DNA from 2 places in the Actinoplanes sp. NPDC049599 genome. Region 1 is predicted to be linked to the other one. Evidence: riboswitches for the same ligand, from Rfam matches in the RefSeq annotation. Region 1 holds a riboswitch; the other holds the start of a gene.
The links. Region 1 has a riboswitch for S-adenosylmethionine ahead of thrC (threonine synthase). Riboswitches for the same ligand answer to the same signal wherever they lie in the genome.
Positions count from the first base shown of each region.

Region 1 (3,405 bases):
CGAGCGCGCCCGCCACCAGCACCAGCACCAGCCCGCGCAGCTCCATGAGCAGCATGGACTGCCAGGCGCCGGAGGTCATCCCGGCAAGCGTGCCGCGCAGGTGGGCGGTCAGCGCGAACACCCCGGTCCAGACCGCGGAGACCAGCACGGTGAACGCCGTCAGGCTCACCAGCAGGGCGCCGAGCTTGGTGCCCAGCACCTTCAGCCGCTGCGGGCGCCACAGCAGCAGGTTCATCATGCCGCCGCTGCTCCACTCGGCGCCCACATAGGTCGCGCCGATCACGAACGCCATCACCGCCAGCAGGGCCGCGAGTGCGATCACCAGATAGCCGAACTGCTCCCGGAAGGTGAACGTCGGCGGCATGTACCACGACGCCTGGAAGTCCTCCCGGGTCGGCTGATAGAGATCGTCGCAGCTGGGCGGGAAGTTCTGCGCCGCCGCGGTGCCCTGGGCCGCCTGGCAGTCCGCCTTCTCCTTCGCCGTCTGCCGCACGGCGAGCTCGTACTCCTGGGCGGCCTCGGCCTGGGCGGCGGCCAGCCGTTCCGGGGAGGCCTTGTGGTTGCTCAGGAACATGCCGGCCACGATGGCGGCCAGCACCAGCAGGGTGCCGAGCGCGAAGAACCGGGTGAACCGGCGCTTGGTGAGCCGCCGCGTCTCCGCCGTGTAGAGGCTCACTGTCCCCATCCTCCGGGGGCCGGCGCGGCCCCGGCCGTCGCGGACTCGTCCACCTGCCGGTGCGCGCCGTCCACCGGCGTGGTGCCGGTGAGCTCGAGGAAGACGCTCTCCAGATCGACCGTGACCGGCGCCAGCTCGGTGACGTAGACGCCGCGGGCGGCCAGCGCCCGGGTGATCGCGCCGGGCTGCGCGATGCCGCTGACCATGAGGTGGTCCGGCTCGACGACGACCCGGGCGCCGAGGTCGCGCAGCGTGGCCGCCGCGCTGGTCAGGTCGGTGACCGCTTCGATCCGGACCCGGACCGCGGAGCTCGCGTGCTGGGCCAGCACGTCGGCGACGCCACCCGCGGCCACCCGGCGGCCGGCCGAGATGATCGTGACGGAGTCGCAGATGAGCTGGATCTCGCCGAGGATGTGGCTGGACAGCACCACGGTCATCCCCGACTCGGCCAGGTTGCGCATCAGCGTGCGCATCTCCCGGATGCCGCCCGGGTCCAGGCCGTTCGCCGGCTCGTCCAGGATCAGCAGCCGCGGGTTCTTGAGCAGGGCGGAGGCGACCGCAAGCCGCTGCTTCATGCCCAGCGAGTAGGTCTTGACCCGGTCACCGGCCCGGTCGCGCAGGCCGACGAGTTCCAGCACCTCGTGCACCCGGGCCGGGTCCACGCCGCCCGCGTCGGCCAGCAGCGCGAGGGTGTCCCGGGCGGTGAAGTTGCCGAAGAACTGCGGGCTCTCCACGATGGCGCCGACCGAGCCGGCCACCTCGGGCAGGTGCGCCGGCACCTCGCGGCCGAGCAGCGCCATCCGGCCGCCGTTGGGCCGGATCAGCCCGAGCAGCGTACGCAGCGTGGTGGTCTTGCCGGATCCGTTGGGTCCGAGGAAGCCGTGCACCTGACCGGCCTCGACGACCATGTCGAAGCCGTCGAGGGCCCGCCGGACCCCCTTGCGGCTGCGGTAGGTCTTCTGCAGCCCCTGTATCTCCAGGACGGCACTCACGCCGAACCTCCCGAGCCTGGTGGGAATGACCTGGGTCACCCTATGCACAGGTCGCCACTCGCCCGGGGTCACCGGGCCGTGACTCCGCCCGGGAGCTCGGGGGCGGGGTGACGGCTGCTCGGCGGGGGTGTGTGCTGGAGAAGCCGCGCGAGAGCTGAAGCTCACACCTCGGGAAGCTTGGCGGCGCTTTTGACCCTGACCCCGTAAGGTGTTGGAAACATAACTGAATACCTCATCCAGAGGGGCTGAGGGAACGGCCCGATGACGCCCCGGCAACCACCGCACCGGCTTCGATGACGAGGCTCAGCGCGCGGCAGGTGCTAATTCCGTCCCCACGTGCGTCCTGCGACGCCCGGGGAAAGATGAGAAGGAGCCTCATTGTGACGTCCACCGTCGACGCCCCCCGTCAGTCCACCAGCCCCGCCCGGGCCCTTGTCTGCCGTGGTTGTGGCGCCGAGTTCCCGCTGGCCGCGCAGCATGCCTGTTATGAGTGTTTTGGCCCCCTTGAGGTCGCCTATGACGCCGCCGCGCTTGCTGCCGTCACCCGGGAGCAGATCGAGGCCGGGCCGCAGAACATCTGGCGGTACGCGGCGTTGCTGCCCACCGGGCAGGATCCGGCCACCCGGGTCACCCTCGACCCCGGCCTGACCCCGCTGGTCAGCGCCGCCGCCCTGGCCACCGAGGTCGGGCTGCGGGCGCCGCTGTGGGTCAAGGACGACTCCGCCAACCCCACGCACTCGTTCAAGGACCGGGTCGTCTCCGTCGCGCTCACCGCCGCCCGGGAGCTGGGCTTCACGCGGTTCGCCTGCGCCTCGACCGGCAACCTGGCCAACTCGGTTGCCGCGCATGCCGCCCGGGCCGGGGTGCCGTCGATCGTGTTCATCCCGGGCGACCTCGAGCAGGGCAAGGTCATCACCACCGCGGTGTACGGCGGTGAGCTGGTCGCCATCGACGGCTCCTACGACGACGTGAACCGGCTCTGTGGCGAGCTGGTCGAGACCGACGAGTTCGAGGACACCGCGTTTGTCAACGTGAACGTGCGGCCGTTCTACGCCGAGGGTTCGAAGACTCTGGGTTACGAGGTGGCCGAGCAGCTCGGCTGGCGCATCCCGGCTCAGGTGGTCGTGCCGATGGCCAGCGGCGAGCTGCTCACCAAGATTGACAAGGCGTTCACCGAGCTGGTGGAGATCGGCCTGGTCGAGGCGCCCGAGGGCGGCTGGACCGTGTTCGGCGCGCAGTCCGCCGGGTGCAACCCCATCGCCACCGCGCTGCACAACGGCACCGACCAGATCATTCCGGTCAAGCCGACCGGCATCGCCAAGTCGCTGAACATCGGTGACCCGGCCGCCGGGTCGTACGCCATCGAGGCCGTGACCCGCACCGGAGGCTGGATGGACTACGCCGACGACGACGAGATCCGCGACGCCATCCAGTTGCTCGCCCGCACCACCGGGGTCTTCGCCGAGACCGCCGGCGGCGTCACCGTGGCCGTGCTCAAGAAGCTCGTGGCGAGCGGCAAGCTCGACCCGGACAAGGAGACGGTGGTCTTCAACACCGGTGAGGGGCTCAAGACCCTCGACGCCGTCGCCGGGCAGGTCGGGCCCACCCACCGGATCAAGCCGTCGCTGCGCGGGGCCCGCGACGCCGGCCTTCTCGGGTGACGCACAGTAGTCGACACTCTGCCTAACGTTGAGATTCCTTCGCGCGAGGACTTGCGCCGGGATCTCAGGCTCGGCA
Region 1 covers NZ_JBITLX010000008.1:8,789-12,193, reverse strand. Annotated here, with positions in the region: gene ACIBQZ_RS16690 (ABC transporter permease subunit) at 1-676, opposite strand, end outside; gene ACIBQZ_RS16685 (ATP-binding cassette domain-containing protein) at 673-1,668, opposite strand; SAM riboswitch class I at 1,898-2,037, shown strand; gene thrC (threonine synthase) at 2,049-3,329, shown strand.

Region 2 (3,405 bases), on a different contig from region 1:
GGCCCGGGTTGCCGGACCGCGGGGTCGCCGGGCCGGCGGCGGCGGGACAGCAGGCCCTGGGAAATCGCGACGCCGGCCAGCACCACGACCGCGCCCACCGGCTGGTTCCAGATCAGGTGCTCGCCCAGGATCAGCACCCCGACCACCGTCGCCACCACCGGCATCAGGTAGGTCACCGACACCGAGGTGCTCGCGCCGGCCACCCGGATCACCCGCAGGTTGAGCACGAACGCCAGCCCGGTGCCGAGCGCGCCCAACGCCAGCACACACCCCGCCACCTGCGGCGACAGGTGCTGCGGCGCCGGCGGGGCGCCGGCCAGCAGCGGCGCCAGCACGGCCAGCTGGGCCAGGGCCATCAGCAGCTGGCCGGCCGCGATCGACACCCCGGTGCCGGCCCGGCCGGCGATGAACTTCTTCTGGTACGGGATGGCCACCGCGTAACCCATCGCCGCGCCCAGGCACAGGAGCTGGCCGGTGAGCTGGGCGCCGCCGAGGTCACGCCACACGCCCAGCACCACCAGCACGCCCAGGAAGCCGGTCACGATGCCGGCCACCCGGCGCCGGGTCAGCGCCTCGGTGCGGAACACCAGCACGGCCAGGGGCAGCGCGACCAGGGGTGTGGCCGCGTTCCAGATGCCCGCGAGCACCGAGGAGACGCGCTGCTCGCCGTACCCGAAGAGGGTGAAGGGCAGCGAGACGCCCAGCGCGCCCACCACCGCGAGATGGCCCCACAGCCGCGCGTCGCGCGGCAGCCGGTCGCGGGTCACCGCGAGCACCACCAGCAACACGGCGCAGCCGGCGGCGACCCGGGCGAACGTGAGCCACAGTGGATGCAGCTCACGGACGCCGACCTTGATGAACAGGAAGCTGGTGCCCCAGATCGCGGCCAGCAGCAGATAGCTCGGCAGCCAGCCGCGCAGGCCGGGCGCGTCAGGGGCGGTCACGGTATCCACCCCTGACACTCTGCCGCAGCAGGCGCCCGGCACCGAGCCCTGGTACGTGTCCGTGCTGAACTTCCGCGGCTCGGCCGAGTGCGGTGACCATCCACGCGGTCTCCCGGAAGCCCGCCCGGTGAAGGTCATCGCCGGGCGTCGGTCACCAGGGCGTCGCGCGAACGCCCGATCCAATCCAACAAAGCCGATGGGTGAGGCCACGCTTGTCATGACCGTCACAGTCCTGCTGACCTGGCACCCGGCGGGCTGCTACGGTGCTGGTAGGTCATGAGTGCCAGCGCGAAGCCCCGGCTTGCTGGCCGGCAACCCTTGTGTTCGCGATGGGGTGCTCCGGGTGAGGACCCGGCCGGCGTCGACCACGACGCGGGCAAGCGCGGGCCCCCGGGGTGGGGTCCCCGACCTCGCGGAGGCATCCCATGTCCCTGACCCTGCAGCGCACCGCCCTCGACGTGATCGGCGACGACCTGACCGTCGACCTGCCCGACGGCACGACGGTCCCGTTCGCCCACCTCGACTACGCCGCGACGGCCCCCTGCGTGCGCGCCGCCGCCGACGCCGCGCAGAACCTGCTCCCCTGGTACGGCAGCGTGCACCGCGGCACCGGCATCCGCTCCCAGACGTCCACACTGGAATACGAACGCGCCCGCGACCTGGTCGGCGACTTCGTGGGCACCCGCCCGGGCGACACGGTCATCTTCACCCGCAACACCACCGACGCGCTCAACCTGCTGGCCCGCTCCCTGCCCGAGGGAATCACCACGATCGTCTTCGACGGCGAGCACCACGCGAACCTGCTGCCCTGGCGCCGCCCGCTGCGCCTGCCCACCCCGGCCACCCCGGAAGCCGCCGTCGCGGCTCTCCGGCAGGCGCTGCGCTCACTGCACGGCCCTGCCCTGCTGGCGATCACCGGCGCAAGCAACGTGACAGGCGAGATCTGGCCGGTCCGCGCCCTGGCCGACGAGGCCCACGCGTACGGCGCCCGGGTGGTGGTGGACGCGGCCCAGCTGGCGCCGCACTGTCCGGTGGATCTGGACGACCTCGGCGCGGACTATGTGGCCCTGTCGGGACACAAGCTGTACGCCCCGTTCGGCGCGGGTGTGCTGGCGGGTCGGGCTGACTGGCTGGATGCCGCGGAGCCGTACCTGAGCGGGGGCGGGGCAAGCGTCGAGGTCGGCACGGCCGCCGAGGATGTGAGGTGGGCCCAAGGCGCCGCCCGGCACGAGGCAGGCACGCCGAATCTGCTCGGCGCGGTTGCGCTGGGGGCGGTATGCGCGGCCTTGAAGGGCGCCGATCGGGGGGCGCTGCATTCCCACGAACAGGACCTGCTGGCCCGCTTGCGTGAAGGGCTGGCGGGGGTGCCCGCAGTGGTGCCGGTCAGCGTGTTCGGCGACCGGCAGCCACGGGTCGGCATCGTGTCGCTGGCCCTGCCCACCCAAGACCCGGCCGTGATCGCGGAGCGGCTGGGGCGGGAACACGGAATCGGGGTCCGGGCGGGGCAGTTCTGCGCCCATCCACTGACCAGACGGCTGACCGGGTCGGCGCGGACGGGCGGGTGCGGGACGGGGGCGGTGCCGGGACTGCTGCGGGCCAGCTTCGGGCTGGGGACTACGGGGAACGAGGTGGACCGGCTGGTGGAAGCCCTGCGCCGGTTGACCTCCCGAGCCGGGTGACGGATACCGGGGGTATCTCGCCGGGTGGGGGTGGGCCGTGGGCTAATGGCCGGCCGTGTTCAGCGGCCATGGCGCTCCTGCCCGGCCGGTGATCGGCGCGTCTCAATGCGATACTTCTGTCCAGCCCGGTTCTCGGCGCGTCTCACTGCGACGCTTCTGTCCAGCCCGGTTCTCGGCGCGTCTCAATGCGACACTTCTGGCCAGACCGGTGATCGGCGCGTCTCACTGCGGTGCTTCTGCCTGACCGGGGATTGACCCGCCTCACTGCGGTGCTTCCGTCTGACCGGTGATCGGCCCGCCTCACTGCGGTGCTTCCGCCTGACCGGTGATCGGCCCGCCTCACTGCGGAGGTGCTGCCCGGCCCGGGTTTCAGCATGCAGGGCCGGAGTGATTCGGCCCTGCTCGCGTTCCGCCGGCAGGGCCACGACGCGTCCGCCGGCCCATCCATGTCCAGCGCGCCGGACGGCGACACTTCCGCCCGGACGGTCGTCCAGCACCCCGGGACGACATTTCCCCTTGATCGGTGTTCAGTGCGTCGGGGGCGCAGAGTTACCGCCCGGCCGGCCCTCCACCGCGCCGGGCTGACGCTTCCGCCCGGTCCGTGTTCTCAGCGAACCTGGGCCGCCCAACCCGGTCGGCATGGACGACGGGGTGGCGCACCAGGTCCGAGCGCCACGAAAATCTGAAGAGTCCCGATGTCCGCGGGTCCCAATATCTACAGGTCCCGGCCTCCACAGGTCTCGACCTCCGCAAGTCCCGGCCTCCGCAAGTCCCGGCCTCCG
Region 2 covers NZ_JBITLX010000002.1:71,669-75,073, forward strand. Annotated here, with positions in the region: gene ACIBQZ_RS03585 (DMT family transporter) at 1-953, opposite strand, end outside; SAM riboswitch class IV at 1,217-1,333, shown strand; gene ACIBQZ_RS03590 (aminotransferase class V-fold PLP-dependent enzyme) at 1,370-2,623, shown strand.
Region 2: another riboswitch for S-adenosylmethionine. It lies ahead of ACIBQZ_RS03590 (aminotransferase class V-fold PLP-dependent enzyme); the one in region 1 lies ahead of thrC (threonine synthase).